Regions from separate parts of the Actinoplanes sp. NPDC019969 genome, predicted to be linked through region 2. Evidence: riboswitches for the same ligand, from Rfam matches in the RefSeq annotation. Region 2 holds a riboswitch; the other holds the start of a gene.
What was found. Region 2 has a riboswitch for ZMP and ZTP ahead of ACZ3II_RS15235 (bifunctional 5,10-methylenetetrahydrofolate dehydrogenase/5,10-methenyltetrahydrofolate cyclohydrolase). Riboswitches for the same ligand answer to the same signal wherever they lie in the genome.

Region 1 (8,449 bases), on a different contig from region 2:
GCTGCAGCCGCAGGAACTCCTGGTGCAACTGCGCGCGGACCACCGGGTCGACCGCGCTGAACGGCTCGTCCATCAGCATGATCGGCGGATCGGCGGCCAGCGCCCGGGCCACCCCGACCCGCTGCTGCTGGCCACCGGAGAGCTGTGCCGGATAGCGTTTTGTGAAGTCCTCGCCGAGCCCGACCCGCTCCAGCAGCGCTAGCGCCTTGGTGCGCGCGGCCCGGCGCGTCTCGCCGAGCAGCACCGGCACGGTGGCGACGTTGTCCAGGACTGTCCGGTGCGGGAAGAGGCCCGCATGCTGGATGACGTAGCCGATGCCGCGCCGCAGCAGCGCCTCGTCCTTGCCCGCCACGTCCTCGCCGTCGATCAGGATCCGCCCGGAGGTCGGCGTGACCATCCGGTTGATCATCCGCAGGGACGTGGTCTTTCCGCAGCCGGACGGCCCGACCAGCGTGGTGATCCTGCCGGTGGGCAACTCCAGGCTGAGGTGGTCCACCGCTGTGCTGCCGCCGGGGTACACCTTGACGACGTCCTCGAATGTGATCATGGCGCTCCCGGTCGATCTTGTGGATCCTGTAATTCATACTCTATGGGTATGATTAGTATGTCAATGCGAGTCACGTCCCGACCATGCCAGACCCGGTGTCGATCACGTCACCCCGCGACGCGCGTCACAAGCCACTGGTCACCATCGCGCGCTTGATCCCCGGTCCGGCGCTCGCGGAAACTATGATCCGATACGCCCGCCACCGTCGCTCAGGATCGCTCCGCCTCGTGCGTCTCGCCCTGCACGACCTCGGCCCGGCGGCGCAGCGCACCCGTCGCCCACGCCGTGAGCACGCCCGCGATCAGCCCCCAGAACGCCGAGCCGATGCCGAGCATCTCGATCCCCGAAGCGGTGGCCAGCAACGTGACCACGGCCGCCTCCCGCCAGCGGTCACCGCGCAGTGCCGTGCTCAGTGAGCTGCCGATGGTGCCGAGCAGCCCGATCCCGGCGATCCCGAGCACCAGTACGGCGGGCAGCGCGCCGAGCAGCGAGGTGATCGTGGCGCCGAGCACGCCGACGATCAGGTAGAAGACGCCCGCCCACACGGCGGCCAGATAGCGGCGGCGCGGGTCGGGCAGCGCCTGCGGGCCGGTGCAGATCGCCGCCGTGATCGCGGCCAAGTTGAGGCCGAACGCGCCGAACGGGGCCAGCAGCAGGTTCACCGTGCCGGTCCAGGTGATCAGCGGGGAGACCGGCACCTCGTACCCGTCGTTGCGCAGCACCGCCACACCCGGCAGGTTCTGCGACGCCATGGTGACCACGAACAGGGGCACCGCCACCCCGATCACCGCCTGCCAGGAGAACGACGGCATGGTGAAGACCGGCTCGGCGAGAGAGAACCGGACGGCTCCCGGCCGGAACGTGCCGGTCACGGCGGCCACCGTGACGCCGACGAGCAGCGCGGCCAGCACCGCGTACCGGGGCAGGAACCGCCGGCACACCAGGTAGGTGCCGAACATCGCCAGGATCAGCGTGACGTCGGTGTTGGCGGACGAGAACAGGCTCATACCGAAACGGATCAGCACCCCGGCGAGCAGCGCGGCGGCCAGCTCGGTCGGCACCCGGTCCATCACCCGGCCGAACCAGCCGGTCACCCCGGTCACGGTGATCAGCGCCGCGGAGACCACGAACGCGCCGATCGCCTCCGGCATCGTGTGCCCGCTCAGCCCGGTGGCCAGCAGCGCGGCGCCCGGCGTCGACCAGGCCGTCACGATCGGCGCCCGGTATCGCAGGGACAGGCCGATGCAGGTGACGCCCATCCCGACGCAGAGCGCCAGCATCCAGGACGCCAGCTCGGCGTCGTCGGCGCCGGCGGCCCGGGCGGCGCTGAACACGATCGCCGCCGAACTCGTGAACCCGATCAGCACAGCGAGGAAACCGGCGTTGACGGCAGGCAGGGGGGCGATGTTCCGTACGGCCATGAGCGGGCTCCAGGGACTCGTCGGATCGCCCAGGCGCGCGGCTCAGCCATGATCGGCAGGCCGCTCCCCGATGGTGACCCACCCGAACGCCAGTCACGGCCCGGACTCACCCTAGCGGCCGCCCACCAGCCGCCCGCCACCCATTATCCGGCCGTCCGTCCCCCGAGCGTGGCTGCCGGAGCCGGGGGCCGGCGGAAGTGGACGAGCGGGGCGATCAGGACCGTGGCGAGGCCGGCGCAGGCGATCGCGGTGGCCGGTGAGGTGAACTCGGCGACGGCGCCGACGATCAGCGGACCGACGCCCTGCAGCGCCATCAAACCGGTGGTGAGCAGCGCGAACAGCTGGCCGCGACGATCCTCGGGGGCGGCTTCGAGAAACTCGCGCTGGATGCCGATGGAGTAGGCGAAGCCGCAGCCGGCCACCGCCAGCAGCGCGACCGTGACCGGCAGCGGCAGGTCGGCGGCGAGCAGCACGAACGGCGCGCCGAGCAGGACGACGAGAGGGGCGCTGAGACGCTCCCGTACGACGGGGCGCACCAGGCGGCCGATGCCGAAGTTGCCGAGCAGCATCCCCGCCGGCGAAGCCGCCATCAGGAGAGCGCCGGCGCCGGCCGGGAACCCGCGCCGGGCGCTGTAGGCGACGAGCAGGGCCTCCGCCCCGGCGGCGAACGCCGACGGCAGCCACTGGACGATCAGCAGCCGGCGGACGACCGGGTCGCCGAGCAGGGCGGTCGCGCCCGCCCAGCTGTCCCGCACCGCTCCCCCACGGCCGGTCGAGGCCGGGGCGGGCTCGCCCGGCAGACCGGATCTGACCAGAAGGGCGGCAACCAGATGGCACGCCGCGGCGAACAGCAGGGCCTCCTCGGCCCCGAGCGCGGCCACCGCGACGCCGCCGCCGGCCAGGCCGAGCAACTGGGCAGCGGATCCCGACATGCCGGTCAGGGAACGGCCGAGGACGTACGCGTCGCCGGTCAGCCGATCCGCGATGACCTTGGAGGCGGCGCCGGCGAACACCGGGGTGACACAGGCGACCAGCCCGACCAGCAGCAGGTTCACCACGACGGGAAGGCCGGCCAGGCCGAGGACGGCGGCAAGGGCGCCCTCGGCGAGGTACCCGGCGACGATCAGCGGCCGGGAGCGCAGCCGGTCGGTCAGCGAGCCGAGCAGCAGACCGCCGGCGAACTGGGGCAGGAAACCGGCCCCGAACGCGAGGGCGCTCATCAGCGGCGACCCGGTGGTCGCGTAGACCAGCACCGACAGCGCGAAGATCTGCAGCGAGTTCGCGCTGATCGCGAGGGTGCGGGCGACGAACAGGGTGCGGAAGACGGGTTCCGCGAAGACCTCACGATAGGTGGCCTGGCGTTCCGGAGCGGTCATGGCGCCAGCATCGGGGCGGGCCGCCGCCGGTCACCAATGTTTCGCCGTGTGACGTAAGGTCGGGGCGTGTTGCGGTTCGTGGCCGGTGCGGAGGATCTGCTGCGGACCAGGTTCGCCCTGTCGCCCGTCTTCGACCTGCTCAGTCTCATCCGCGCGCTGGCCGGCCCGCACCCGCGCGGCGTCTCCGAGGCGTGGCTGTCCCGGCTGCGGCCCGGGTTCGCGGCCCTGCGCGACGATCCGGCGCTCGCCGCGATCCTCGCGCTGCACACCGAGGTGTCCGGGGCGACGTTCCTCTGCCCGCCACCGCAGCGGCTCGGCCAGACGATCGGCGACGATCTCGCGGCGCTGCGGGCGGCGCCGGCCGGCGGCGTCCGCGAGGAACTCGACTTCTACCTCGGCCACCGCATGCCCGAGGCCGCCCGCACCTTCCTGACCTCGGCGGACATGCTCGACCGGCTCGCCGTCTTCCTCGACGCCGCATGGACGGCCCTGCTCGCCGCCGACTGGCCGCGCCTGCGGCTGCTGTGTGAACGCGACGTCGTGCACCGTTCCGCCGACCTCGGCCGGGCCGGCTGGGCCGCCGCCCTGGCCGGGCTGCATCCGAAGGTGCGCTGGCGGGACGGCGGCATCGACTTCGTGGGCCGCTCGGGCGGGGCGACCGATCTCGGCGGCGCGGGCCTGCTGCTGGTCCCGTCGGTCTTCATCTGGCCGGAGTACGCCGTCTTCGCCGACGAGCCGTGGCCGAAAGCGATCGTCTACCCCGCACGCGGCGTCGCGACCCTGCTGGAGCACGGCCCGCCGCAGGCGCCGGAACACCTGGCCGCGCTGATCGGCCGGTCCCGCGCGCTGATCCTGACCATGCTGGCCGGCCCGGCGAGCACGAGCCACCTCTCCCGGGCGCTCGGCATGGCCGTCGGCGCGGTCGGCGACCACCTGGCCGTCCTCCACCGATCCGGCCTGGTGGAACGCGCCCGCGCGGGCCGCTCGGTGCTCTACCGCCGGACCGGCCTCGGCGACGCCCTGGCCGCCGGGCCCCGGGCACCGCATTACGGACAGGGCGATCGGAAGCCGGGCGAAGGGGAAGGTGACCCCCGCGAGCGTGATTCACGGCACTCCTATCCTGTACGGGACACAGAGGACCGGAGCCCAGCATGAGTCACGTCAAGGCGCGCACCGAGCAGGTGGAGAGCACCCGGGTCCGGATCCTGGAGACCGCGGAGCGGCTGTTCGCCGAGCACGGTGTGGCGTCGGTGTCGAACCGGCAGGTGAGTGAGGCGGCCGGGCAGGGCAACAACGCCGCCGTCGGTTACCACTTCGGGGGGAAGAACGATCTGGTCCGGGAGATCATCCGGCGGCACGCGGAACCGACCGATGTGATCCGGCGCCGGCTGCTGCGGCAGCACCGGGACAGCACCCGCCTGCGGGACTGGGTGACCTGTGTGGTCCGGCCGATCACCGACCACCTGGCCGACCTCGGCAACCCCAGCTGGTACGCCCGGTTCGCCGCCCAGCTGATGACCGAGCCGAACCTGCGGGAGCTGGCCGCCGCCGAGGTCGCCGAGGCGCCCACCCTGCACGCCGTGTTCGGCGGCCTGCACCGGCAGCTGCCCGCGCTGACCGGAAAGGTCCAGGCGGAACGCGACGACATGGCACACACGCTGATCCTGCACTTCTGCGCCCAGCGGGAACGCACGATGCCGGCCCGCGCCGACGCCCGCCCCGTCTGGGAGGCGACCGCGACCAGCCTCATCGACGCCCTGGAGGGACTGTATCGAGCGCCCGTGACCTGACCCCCCGTACGGAGAACAACGGGTTAACCGCAAGCGGACCGCCCACATCGGACCCCCGCGCTCTCCACAAGTTCAAGCAGTTGCTTTAAATTGGGCGCTTGATCGGATCTGCGCACCGGACGAACCACGCGGAAGGGCCCAGCATGTCCCCCACCATCCCCAGCTCGCCCCATCGCTTCAGCGCCGCGGAACTGGAGGCCCTGCGCACCCGCTACCGGGCCGAACGTGACCGTCGCATCCGGCCGGACGGGGCCACCCAGTACCAGCGTGCGGCCGGCGAGTTCGGCTACTACGCCAAGGATCCGTACACGGCGTTCCAGGAGCGCGAGCCGGTCCGGGACCGGGTCGAGGCGACGGTGATCGGCGGCGGGTTCGGTGGCCTGCTGAGCGGCGCCAAGCTCCGTGAGGCCGGCGTCCGTGACCTGCGGATGATCGACGAGGGCGGCGACTTCGGCGGCACGTGGTACTGGAACCGCTACCCCGGTATCCACTGTGACATCGAGGCGACCGTCTACATGCCGCTCCTCGAAGAGGTCGGTTACGTGCCGAAGTGGCGGTACGCGCCGGGCGAGGAGATCCGGCAGCACTGCATCGCGATCGCGAAGCGCTTCGAGCTGTACGACGACACCATGTTCCACACCCGGGTCGTGGAGCTGACCTGGGACGACGAGACCGCCGAGTGGACCGTGAAGACGGACCGCGGCGACGAGTTCACCTCCCGCTACGTGGTGATCTCGTCGGGCACGCTGACCCAGCCGAAGCTGCCGGGCATCCCCGGCATCGACGAGTTCCAGGGGCACACGTTCCACACCAGCCGGTGGGACTACGGGTACACCGGCGGTGACCAGTCCGGCAACCTGACCGGCCTGGCCGGCAAGCGGGTCGCCGTGGTCGGCACCGGCGCCACCGGCATCCAGGCCATCCCGCACGTGGCCGAGGCCGCCGAGCACCTGTACGTGTTCCAGCGCACCCCGTCGACCGTCGACTACCGCGGCAACCGGCCGACCGATCAGTCGGTGATCGACAGCGTCAAGCCGGGCTGGCAGCGGGAGCGGATGGAGAACTTCCTGAACCTCGTCACCGGCGGGCACGTCGACGTGGACCTGATCGACGACGGCTGGACGGCCACCGCCCGCCTGCAGCGGCAGATGCTCACCGGCACCCTCGACCCGACGATCTCCGAGGAGGAGCGGGAGTACCTCGACGAGATCGCCGACTTCCGGAAGATGGACGAGATCCGGGCGCGGGTCGCCGGCATCGTCGAGGACCCGGAGACGGCGGAGAAGCTGAAGCCGTGGTACCGCTACATGTGCAAGCGGCCCACGTTCAGCGACTTCTACCTGCAGACCTTCAACCGGCCGAACGTGACGCTGGTCGACACCGCGGACCACGGCGGCATCACCCGGATGACCCCGGCCGGGATCGTCGTCGGTGACGAGGAGTTCGAGGTCGACGTGGTGATCTTCGCGACCGGGTTCGAGGTCGGCATCTCCGGTGTCGTCTCCGGGACCCTCCCGGTCACCGGCCGGGGCGGCATGCCGCTGCTGGGCCACTGGCGCAACGGGCCGCGGACGCTGCACGGCTTCTACAGCCACGGCTTCCCGAACCTGTTCCACCTGGGCGCCCTGCAGAACGCGGCGGCCGTCAACTTCGTGCACGTGCTGCAGGAGCAGGCGATCCACATCGGCGCGCTGGTCGCCGCAGCGAACGCCAAGGGCGCGAAGCGGATCGAGCCGACGGCGGAGGCGGAGGAGGCGTGGGCGCAGACGATCTTCGAGACGGCCCCGAAGAACTTCAACTTCCAGGCCGAATGCACGCCCGGCTACTACAACGGCGAGGGCAATCCGCGCCCGGTGAACTTCTCGTTCGGCCCGGGCCCGGTGGTCTTCCACGAGCTGCTGCGCAACTGGCGCGCCGACAGCATCGACGAGGTCCTGTCCTGACCCGCACGGTGCCGCTTTCACCGTCACGACGGCGGTGGGAGCGGCACCCGGACCGGAACGGCTGATCAGAACTGGTCGCGGAAGCGGTCGTACTCCGGCGCTGACGGCAGCGACGAGCGCGGCTCGTCGAGGATCCGCCGGGCGTGCTCGTTGCCGGGCGCGATCCGCTCGGCTGCCTCCCGGGCGGCGGCGTCGTCGCCCCGCAGCCGCAGCAGGCGGATCAGCAGATAGAGGGCAAGGGTGTCGCCGGCGAGAGCCCGTTCCCGCAGGTCCCCGGCCCGGCCGTCGGCATACAGCCGCACGCCGAGCTGCCGCCGCGCCATCGAGTGGCCGAGGGCGGCGAGTCCGATCAGTTCGTCGAGGCGGCCCGCGCCGGCCAACGCCGTCGCGTACCCGTTGCCCGCGGCGAAGTGCGCGTGGCACAGGCCCTCGTCGTCCAGGGGCGCGTTCTCGGTGGCCACGGCGACCGCCCGGAAGAGGTCCGCCGCCGCGTCGAAATCGTGCCTGGCCAGCGCCAGGTAGGCCCTCCGGAGGGTGGAGTGGGGCGGTTGGATGCGGTCGCTCGAAGGGAACGCCTCGGTCACCACGAAGACGGCGGCCTTGTCGTCGTGCGGTCTGGCGCGTGGCCGGCGCAGGCATCGCGGATCGGTGCTCTCGACCGCATGGACGTGATCGACGAGCGCCTGCGCCCCGCCGTCCGCGACGAGTTCCAGGATGTCGTGCGTCTCAGGGAATCCGTCCCGGCTCAGGCTGCCGGTGACGGCGGCGACCCCGTCGTTCATCAGGAGAACAGTGGCGACGTCGGCACGCGGCCACCCGCGGACGCCCTCCACGGCCAGCCGGTGGAACCGGCCGTCCCGGGTACCGACGAACGCGGTCGCGCCCCCGGCGACCAGCACCTCGATCACCGCGTCGGTCCACCGGCAGACCGCCGCGCCACCGGCAGCCGCCGGACCGGGCGAAACCGGAGCGGCGGCGGCCCGGACCAGGTCGGTCCAGGCGGATTCGGTCAGAGGGTCCCGCAAGGACAGCGACAGCGCGTCGCCTCGGGGCCCGTCGAGCACGACGGCCACACTGCCGAGAACAACAGTGCGGGCCCGACCCGGACGATCCGGGCTTCCCGGGCGCTGCGCGGCTGTCACCCGTACGGTCATGAAGGCTGTCCTCGATCCGGCACAGCCGGATGATGGCGGGCAGCAGCCCCACCGGCAACCCTTTCCCCCGGCAAGAGCCACTAGGCTCGCCCGGTGGCGCAGAACAGGACCTCCCGGGTCATCGACGGGGAACGGATCGAGGGCACCTGGCGGCATGTCTTCATCCGCAACGGGGACTACTTCCTGACCGACCTGCTGATCTTCGCGGACGGCGCGAT
Region 2 (8,449 bases):
TCCACCCGGCGGCCCGCGCCGCGCACCCCGTCCACGGCGACCATCAGGGCGTCCCCGCCGATGCCGTCGGCGAAGCTCAGCACGTTGCGGTCGTTGCGCCAGCGGACCTCGCCGGTGTCCAGCGCGACCGCTGTGGTGCCGGGCTCGATCCGCACGGGCGTCCACGGGCGCAGCAGCACCACGCCGCCGCCACCGGTACGCAGCCGGGACACCGGGATCCGCTGCTCCACCCGCCACTGCTGGGCGCCGGTCTCCAGATCGAACGAGGCCAGCTCGCCCGCCGTCTGGACGATCAGCTGATCGCCGTGGGTCACATAGGGGTCGCCGGGGCCGATCGCGACCCGCAGCAGCACCTCCAGCGGCGGGCCGGGCGGCGACGCCGACGCGGTGACGGCGAACAGCGACAGGACCGCGAGGAGGGCCGGGGCCAGCCAGAGCGGCGTGGTACGCCGCCCCGGCCGCCGGTAGGTCTCCGGCTCACCCCGATCCAGCCCCAGCTCGATGACGACGACTGGACCGTTCGCGGCGTCCGCACCCATCCATCAAAGGTAACGGTTCCGTAACGAACTTGCCCAGCTCGTCTTTTCGTCCTCGTTCAGGCTCCTGTCCGCGGACCTCGCCGGTCGCCTGTCGCGCTCGCTCCGGCCCTCAGACGTGGACCTCGCCCGCGTCCAGGCGGGTGATCGTCCCGGTCACCTCGCGGGCCACGTCCTGCGAGGTCAGGCCCAGAGACGCCAGGATCTCGGCCCGGGTGCCGTGCGGGTGGAACCCGGCCGGGACACCGAAGTCACGCAGCGGCGTGGCCACGCCCGCGTCCCGCAGGGCGGCCGCCACCGCGTCGCCGACACCGCCGGCCCGCACGCCGTCCTCCAGCGTCACCACGAGCCGGTGCTGGGCGGCGAGGCCGGTCAGCTCGATCGGCACGGGACGGACCCAGCGCGGGTCGACGACCGTCACGCCGTACCCCTGCTCGGCGATCCGCTCCGCGGCCTCCAGGCCGAGCCCGGCGAAGGAGCCGACCGCGACCAGCAGGATGTCCTTGCTCTCGTCCTCGCGCAGCACGTCCACCTGGCCCACCCGGCGGATCGCCGGGGTGTCCGGCGCGACCTTGCCGGTCGGGAACCGCACGATCGTCGGGCCGTCCTCGACCGCGACCGCCTCCCGCAGCTCCTCACGCAGCGTCTCGGCGTCCCGCGGGGCGGCGATCCGCAGCCCCGGCACCACACCGAAGACGCTCATGTCCCACATGCCGTAGTGGCTCGGCCCGTCCGGCCCGGTGATCCCGGCCCGGTCCAGCACGAACGTCACGGGCAGCCCGTGCATCGCCACATCCAGCAGGACCTGGTCGAAGGCCCGGTTCAGGAAGGTCGCGTAGACGGCGACGACCGGGTGCAGCCCACCCATCGCCAGGCCCGCCGCGCTGGTCGCCGCGTGCTGCTCGGCGATGCCGACGTCGTACGTCCGCTCGGGGTACTTCTTCGCCAGGGCGGCGATGCCGGTCGGCTCCGCCATCGCGGCGGTGATGCCCACGATGTCCGGCCGCTCGTCGGCGATCCGCACCAGCTCGTCGGCGAACACCTTCGTCCACTTCAGCGTCGGGGCGGCCAGCAGCTTGCCGGTCTCCACACTGAACGCGCTGCCCGGGCCGTGCAGACAGTCCGCCTCGTCCTGCTCGGCGGGCAGGAAGCCGTAGCCCTTGCGGGTCACCGCGTGCACGATGACCGGCGCGTTGTAGCCCTTGGCCCGCCGCAGCGCCGACTCCATCGCCTGCTGGTCGTGACCGTCCACCGGGCCGATGTACTTCAGGCCCAGGTCCTCGAACATCGGCTGCGGGCTGACCGCGTCCTTGATGCCCTTCTTCACCGCGTGCAGCACCTCGAACACCGGCTTGCCCACCACCGGCGTCTGCCCCAGCGCGTCCTTGACCAGGTCGAGCACCCGCTCGTAACCCGGGTTGAGGCGCAGCGTGGAGAGGTGGTCGGCGAGACCGCCGATGGTCGGCGCGTACGACCTGCCGTTGTCGTTGACCACGATGACCAGCCGGTTGCGGGTCGCCGCGATGTTGTTGAGCGCCTCCCAGCACATGCCACCGGTCAGGGCGCCGTCCCCGACGACCGCGACCACGTGCCGGTCCTCACCGCGCAGCGCGTACGCCTTCGCCAGGCCGTCGGCGTAGGACAGGGCGGTGGAGGCGTGCGAGTTCTCGATCAGGTCGTGCTCGCTCTCCGCCCGGCTCGGGTAACCGGTGAGCCCACCACGCTGACGGAGCAGGTCGAACCCGTCCTGCCGGCCGGTGACGATCTTGTGCACGTACGCCTGGTGGCCGGTGTCAAAGAGGACCTTGTCGCGGGGGGAGTCGAAGACCCGGTGCAGCGCCAGGGTCATCTCGACCACGCCCAGGTTCGGCCCGAGGTGACCCCCGGTCCGGGAGACCTTGGCCACCAGGAAGTCACGGATCTCGGCCGCGAGCAGGGTCAGCTGCTCAGCGGTCAGTCGCTTCAGATCACCGGGATTGGTGATGCTGGACAGCAGGCCGGCCGGGGTCGAGGGGGAGTCGCTCATGAGGTGAGAGTCTATCCGTGCGGTGCCCGGTCGCGACGTGAGCGAACGGACCGTCACCAATCCTCCACACAATTGGAACATCCCCCTACCGGCGGATCTCCGGCCCCGGGTGGCCGGGGAACCAGGCCATCCGGCATCCTGGGAGGCACGCAGCGACTGGCGGCACAGGGATGGTCGAACCATCGGGGAGCTCGTCACATCGGAGTCGACCGCCTGGGCTCCGGCCGAGGAGAAACGCATGTCCTCCGCACGTCTTCTTCCCGGCGCGCCCGTCGCCGAGTCCGTTCTCGACGACGTCCGCGCGCGGGTCGCCGCCCTCAAGTCCCGCGGCATCCAGCCCAGCCTCGCCACCATCCTGGTCGGCGACGACGACGCCAGCGCCGGCTACATCCGGATCAAGCAGAAGCAGGCCGCCGAACTCGGCTTCGAGTCCCCGCACGAGCACCTCAGCGGCGACGTCACCCAGGCCGACCTGCTCAAGGTCATCGCCGGCTACAACGACGACAAGAACGTGCACGGCGTCCTCATCCAGTACCCCATCCCCGCCCACCTGGACTACGACGCCGCCCTGCAGACCCTCGACCCCGACAAGGACGTCGACGGCATGCACCCGCTCAACATGGGCCGCCTCGCCGTCGGACTGCCCGGCCCTCTCCCCTGCACCCCCGCCGGCATCGAAGCGCTCCTCGCCTTCCACGGCATCGAGGTCTCCGGCCGCGAAGTCGTCATCCTGGGCCGCGGCGCCACCCTCGGCCGCCCCCTGGCGATGCTGCTCGCCCAGAAACGCCCCACCGCCAACGCCGCCGTCACCGTCGTGCACACCGGCGTCAAGGACTGGCCCCGCTACACCCAGCGCGCCGACATCCTGATCGCCGCCGCCGGCGTCCCCGGCATCGTCAAACCCGAACACGTCAAACCCGGCTCGGTCGTCATCGGCGCCGGCGTCCGCTACGAGGGCCGCCGCCTCCTCCCCGACGTCGACGAATCCTGCGCCGACGTGGCCGGCGCCATCACCCCCCGCGTCGGCGGCGTCGGCCCCACCACGGTGGCCATGCTCTTCCGCAACGCCGTCACCGCGGCCGAACGCGCCAACTGACACTCCCCGGGGCAGGCGGGCCGGTTCTCCGGAATCCGGCTCGCCCCCCCCACTTGCGGTTCGCGGAGCTTCTCTCACACCATGCTCTGGTACGGGCCACGCAAGGTCCCGTTAATCGCGGCGGCCACGGCAGGCGTCCCCTCACGACCGGACCCCGGGCGCCACTCATGCATGCGCGTTCCGGTCAACCCCGGCTGGTTGTGTTGGCTGTCTCAGCTGCGCTGAGACAGCCAAGACAACCAGCCGGACGAAAACGGGTGACGCGATCGGCCGTAGCAGTTTCTGGACGCTTTGACTTTCTCTTCGCAGGGATAGGCGTGCCGGCTTTCTCACCCACGGGACAAGGCACACCGACTCCCTCACCCACGGGACAAGGCGTGCCGGCTCCCTCACCCACGGGACAAGGTATGCGGCCCACTCGCCCCTCTGTGCTGGCTTTGCTTCGCTTCGCTCCGCGGCAAAATGCCTCTAAGTTGGTGTCGAGACAGGCGATTCTCCGCCACCCAGCAAAGACCACTGGGCGTCGGAGAATCGCTTGTCTCGACACCAACGGCATTTTGCGGGGCAGTTCCGTGGATACGACCTTGCGGCAATTACGGGGGTGATTAGCGGCTGCAACCGAAGCGTCCACGGCCACGCAAACCTCTGTGGCCACGGAAGTGCAGAAAATCAGTGGCCACGCAACGGTGATGCCCTGTGGCTCTTAAGACACGTAACCCGGTTTGAGGCTTCTTGTCGGTTGCTCACGTCCGTATCGCGATCCCGTGATCGGGGCGAGTCTGTGCGCGATGGTCGGGTTGCGGGGCCTCAGGCGTGATCGTGACCGCATCGTTCGGACAGGGGCTTGCCTGCTCGCCGCTCAGCACCCCAGAAGACTGATTTCGGGGCAAGCGAACGACCCTGGGCGGCTTTTAGATCTTGTGCTCGCGTGTAGTGGCTCTTTCCGACAATTTCGGCTTGCTGACCTCAACAGGCGCTGCGGTCCGCTCTCGCGTCGGTCGCCTGGGGTCCGGCCCGCGCTGAACGGCGGAGGCGATTGCGGTCTACAGTTCCGCGCCGGTTGCCTGAGGGCCGGCGCTGGCCCGAGCCGACCGGTAGGGACGATGCGACCTGCGATTTCGCATCGGTAGCCGGGCGTGCCTCGATTGGCCGGCTGGTCGTCAGGGCTGTCTTGGCCGCGCCATGACAGCCCTGACGACCAGCGGAGGTCTCAGGTGGGGAGGAGCAGGGCTACGCATTCGACGTGCTGGGTCATGGGGAAGCAGTCGAAAGCACGTAGCTGGGCGACGCGCCAGCCTTCGGAGCGGAAGGTTTTCAGGTCGCGGGCGAGGGCGGCGGGATCGCAGGCCACGTAGGCGACCGCCCGGGGGCGGGCGGCAGCGATCGAACGGACCACCCGGGCGCCGGCCCCGGCTCGGGGTGGGTCGAGGACGACCAGGTCGACCGGGGCGGTGACGCGGCGGCGGGACAGGGCGATGTCGACGCGGGCTTCGACGATGTCGGTGCCGGGGAGGTCGGCGAGGTTGGCGCGGGCGGCGGCCACACCGGTCGGGGAGGATTCGACGACGGTGACGCGGGCCCCGGTACGGGCGGCGACGGCTGCCGCGAACAGTCCCGCGCCTCCGTAGAGATCCCAGGCGGTTTCGCCCTCGGCGGGGCGCAACATGTCCAGGACGGCGTCCACGAGGGTTTGGGCCGCGGCGGGGTGCACCTGCCAGAAGCCTTGCGGGGGGATTCGCCAGGTGCGGCCGGCGGCCAGTTCGGTGACTTCGGCGGGGCCGGCGAGACGGATCAGGGAGCCGCTCTCCGAAGCTTCGCCGAGATCATCGCCGGAGGCCGGGCCGCCGGTGGTGCCGGACGGGCGGCCGAGCACCGCGACGTCGCCGCTGGTGGAGGCGACGGCCTGGAGGGCGTCGATGGTGGGCCAGTCGCTGGTGAGGACGTCGAGTTCCTGGATGGCCGGGTGCGCGATCAGGCAGCGGTCGATCGGCACGACCTGGTGGGAGCGGTGCTGCAGCAGGCCGGGCCGGCCGGCGGCGTCGATCGCGTAGCGGACCCGGGTACGCCAGCCGAGCAGCCGGCCCCCCTCCCCGACGCTGTCCCCGGCGGCCGCGACGGAAGCAGGAGACGCAGCGGAGGCGGTAGACGCAGCGGGCGCCGTGGGGGAGGCAGACGCGGCGGGCGCAGCAGAGGCGGCGGGGGCAGCGGAGGTGGCAGGCGCGGCCGGAGCGGGAGGATCGGATGGGGGGACGGGGATGCTTGGTGGGACTTCGAGGAACCGCGGGCTCACGGAACGGTGGGAATCCGGCGGGAGCGGCTCGACGCGTACGAAAATCTGATCCTGATCTTCGGGGGAGAGACCGGCCAGACGGGTGAGCTGCTCCCGGACCACCGCTGTCTTCCAGCGCAGCTGGGCGTCGCCGGAGGCGTGCTGGAGGTCGCAGCCGCCGCAACCGCCGGGATGGGCGTACGGGCACGGCGGGGTGACCCGGTCCGGGGAGGCCTCGTGGATGTCGACGGCGTCGGCCCGGAGGTAGCCGCGGTGGATCTCGGTGATCTCGGCGGTGACCCGTTCGCCGGGGAGCGCGTGCCGGACGAAGACGACGTGGCCGTGCGGGCCGCCGATCCGGGCGACGCAGTGCCCGCCGTGCGCGGGCGCCCCCACGGTGACCTCGACCCGGTCACCTTCCACAAGATCGAGAAGGGGGGAAGCGAGCGGATTCGTCATGGTTGTTCCCCATCGTCGGCGCCGTGTGTGCGGGGGCCCCGGGCGGGCGCGCGGCTCAGCCCCCGGTCCATCCGGTCGAGGTCGCGGTCCTGGCTGGAGCGCAGCTGCCAGGGCACGCTGGTGACCATGACGCCGGGCTCGAACAGCAGCCGGCCCTTGATCCGCAGGGCGCTCTGGTTGTGCAGGAAGTTCTCCCACCAGCGGCCGACCACGTATTCGGGGACGAAGACGGTCACCACGTCGCGGGGCGAGCTGCGGCGCACGCTCTTGACGAAGTCGATGATCGGCCGGCTGATCTCGCGGTACGGCGAGTCGACCACGGTGAGCGGCACCGGGAGCTGCCGGCGTTCCCATTCGGCCTGGATGCTGCGGGTGTCGTTGTCGTCGACGTTGACGGTGACGGCGGTGAGCGTGTCCGGCCGGGTCGCCTGGGCGTAGGCGAGGGCCCGCAGCGTCGGCTGGTGCACCTTGCTGACCAGGACGACGGCGTGGTTGCGGGACGGCAGGACGGGCCGCTCGTCGGTGGGTTTGAGTTCCTCGGCGACCCGGGTGTAGTGCCGGTGGATGGCCACCATCAGGCCGTAGATGACGATCATGGCGGCGATCGCGATCCAGGCGCCGAGCAGGAACTTGGTGATCAGTACGACGATCAGCACGGCGCCGGTGAGGACCATGCCGAACGCGTTGATCGCCCGGGATCGGAGCATCCGTTTGCGGCGTTCCGGGTCGCGCTGGGTGCGCAGCAGCCGGTTCCAGTGCCGGATCATGCCGGCCTGCGACAGGGTGAACGACACGAAGACGCCCACGATGTAGAGCTGGATGAGCCGGGTCACCTCGGCCTCGAACGCCACGATCAGCACCATCGCGGCGACGGCGAGGAAGACGATGCCGTTGCTGAACGCCAGCCGGTCGCCGCGGGTGTGGAACTGGCGCGGCAGGTACCGGTCCTGGGCCAGGATCGAGCCGAGCACCGGGAAGCCGTTGAAGGCGGTGTTCGCGGCCAGGAAGAGGATCAGCGCGGTGACCGCGCCGACCAGATAGAGCAGGACCGACCCGCTGCCGAAGACGGTCTCGGCGAGCTGGGTGGTGACGGTCTTCTGGACGTAGCCCTCGCTGGCGGCGTTCGGGATGATCTGCAGCGTCGGGTTCTCGACGAACTTCAGGTGGGTGGCCTGGGCCAGCAGGATGATGCCGTAGAGCATGACCAGCGAGATGCCGCCCAGCAGCATCAGCGTGGTCGCCGCGTTCTTGCTCTTCGGCTTCTTGAAGGCGGGCACCCCGTTGGAGATCGCCTCGACGCCGGTCAGCGCCGCGCAGCCGGACGAGAACGTCCGTAACAGCAGGAACGCGAACGCGAACTGGCTGAGGTGATCGTCCTCGGCCACGATCGTCAGGTCGGCGCTGGGGGCCTGCAGGTCCTGCCCGAGGATGAAGACGCGGAACAGGCCGGTGAGGATCATGCCGACGATCACGACGATGAAGAGGTACGTGGGGACCGCGAAGGCCACCCCGGACTCCCGCAGGCCGCGCAGGTTGACCGCGCTGAGCAGGATGATCGCCGCGATGGCGATGGGCACCTTGTGGGTGGCCACCCAGGGGACGACCGAGCCGAGGTTGCTGACCCCGGAGGAGATCGACACCGCGACCGTGAGGATGTAGTCGACGAGCAGCGCGCTGGCCACGCCGAGCCCGGCCTTCGGCCCGAGGTTGACCGTGGCCACCTCGTAGTCGCCGCCGCCGGACGGGTAGGCGTGCACGTTCTGCCGGTAGCTGGCGACCACCGTCACCATCACCACCGCGACCGCGAGCGTCACCCAGGGCGAATACACGTAGGCGGCCGCGCCGGCGATCGAGAGCGTCAGCAGGATCTCGTCGGGCGCGTACGCCACGCTGGAGAGCGCGTCGCTCGCGAAGACCGGCAGCGCGATCCGCTTGGGCAGCAGCGTGTGCTGCAGCTTGTCCGAGCGGAACGGGCGGCCGAGCAGCAGCCGTTTGGCTAGAGAGGTGGTACTTGCCACGAGTGCCAAGCGTACGGGCGGTCCTTTCGGCGTGTGGTCCGCCCC

Region 1: it holds a riboswitch for ZMP and ZTP, as region 2 does, so the genes downstream of both, ACZ3II_RS10820 (benzoate/H(+) symporter BenE family transporter) here and ACZ3II_RS15235 (bifunctional 5,10-methylenetetrahydrofolate dehydrogenase/5,10-methenyltetrahydrofolate cyclohydrolase) in region 2, are expected to answer to the same signal.

The regions. Positions count from the first base shown of each region.
Region 1 covers NZ_JBVHFK010000003.1:141,186-149,634, reverse strand. The annotation lists gene ACZ3II_RS10825 (ABC transporter ATP-binding protein) at 1-547, opposite strand, end outside; gene ACZ3II_RS10820 (benzoate/H(+) symporter BenE family transporter) at 757-1,968, opposite strand; ZMP/ZTP riboswitch at 1,989-2,075, opposite strand; gene ACZ3II_RS10815 (MFS transporter) at 2,112-3,344, opposite strand; gene ACZ3II_RS10810 (ArsR/SmtB family transcription factor) at 3,411-4,499, shown strand; gene ACZ3II_RS10805 (TetR/AcrR family transcriptional regulator) at 4,496-5,134, shown strand; gene ACZ3II_RS10800 (flavin-containing monooxygenase) at 5,278-7,077, shown strand; gene ACZ3II_RS10795 (hypothetical protein) at 7,143-8,231, opposite strand; gene ACZ3II_RS10790 (DUF7638 domain-containing protein) at 8,325-8,449, shown strand, end outside.
Region 2 covers NZ_JBVHFK010000004.1:400,633-409,081, forward strand. The annotation lists gene ACZ3II_RS15225 (outer membrane protein assembly factor BamB family protein) at 1-539, opposite strand, end outside; gene dxs (1-deoxy-D-xylulose-5-phosphate synthase) at 649-2,562, opposite strand; ZMP/ZTP riboswitch at 2,704-2,788, shown strand; gene ACZ3II_RS15235 (bifunctional 5,10-methylenetetrahydrofolate dehydrogenase/5,10-methenyltetrahydrofolate cyclohydrolase) at 2,801-3,658, shown strand; gene ACZ3II_RS15240 (class I SAM-dependent RNA methyltransferase) at 4,869-6,386, opposite strand; gene ACZ3II_RS15245 (APC family permease) at 6,383-8,404, opposite strand.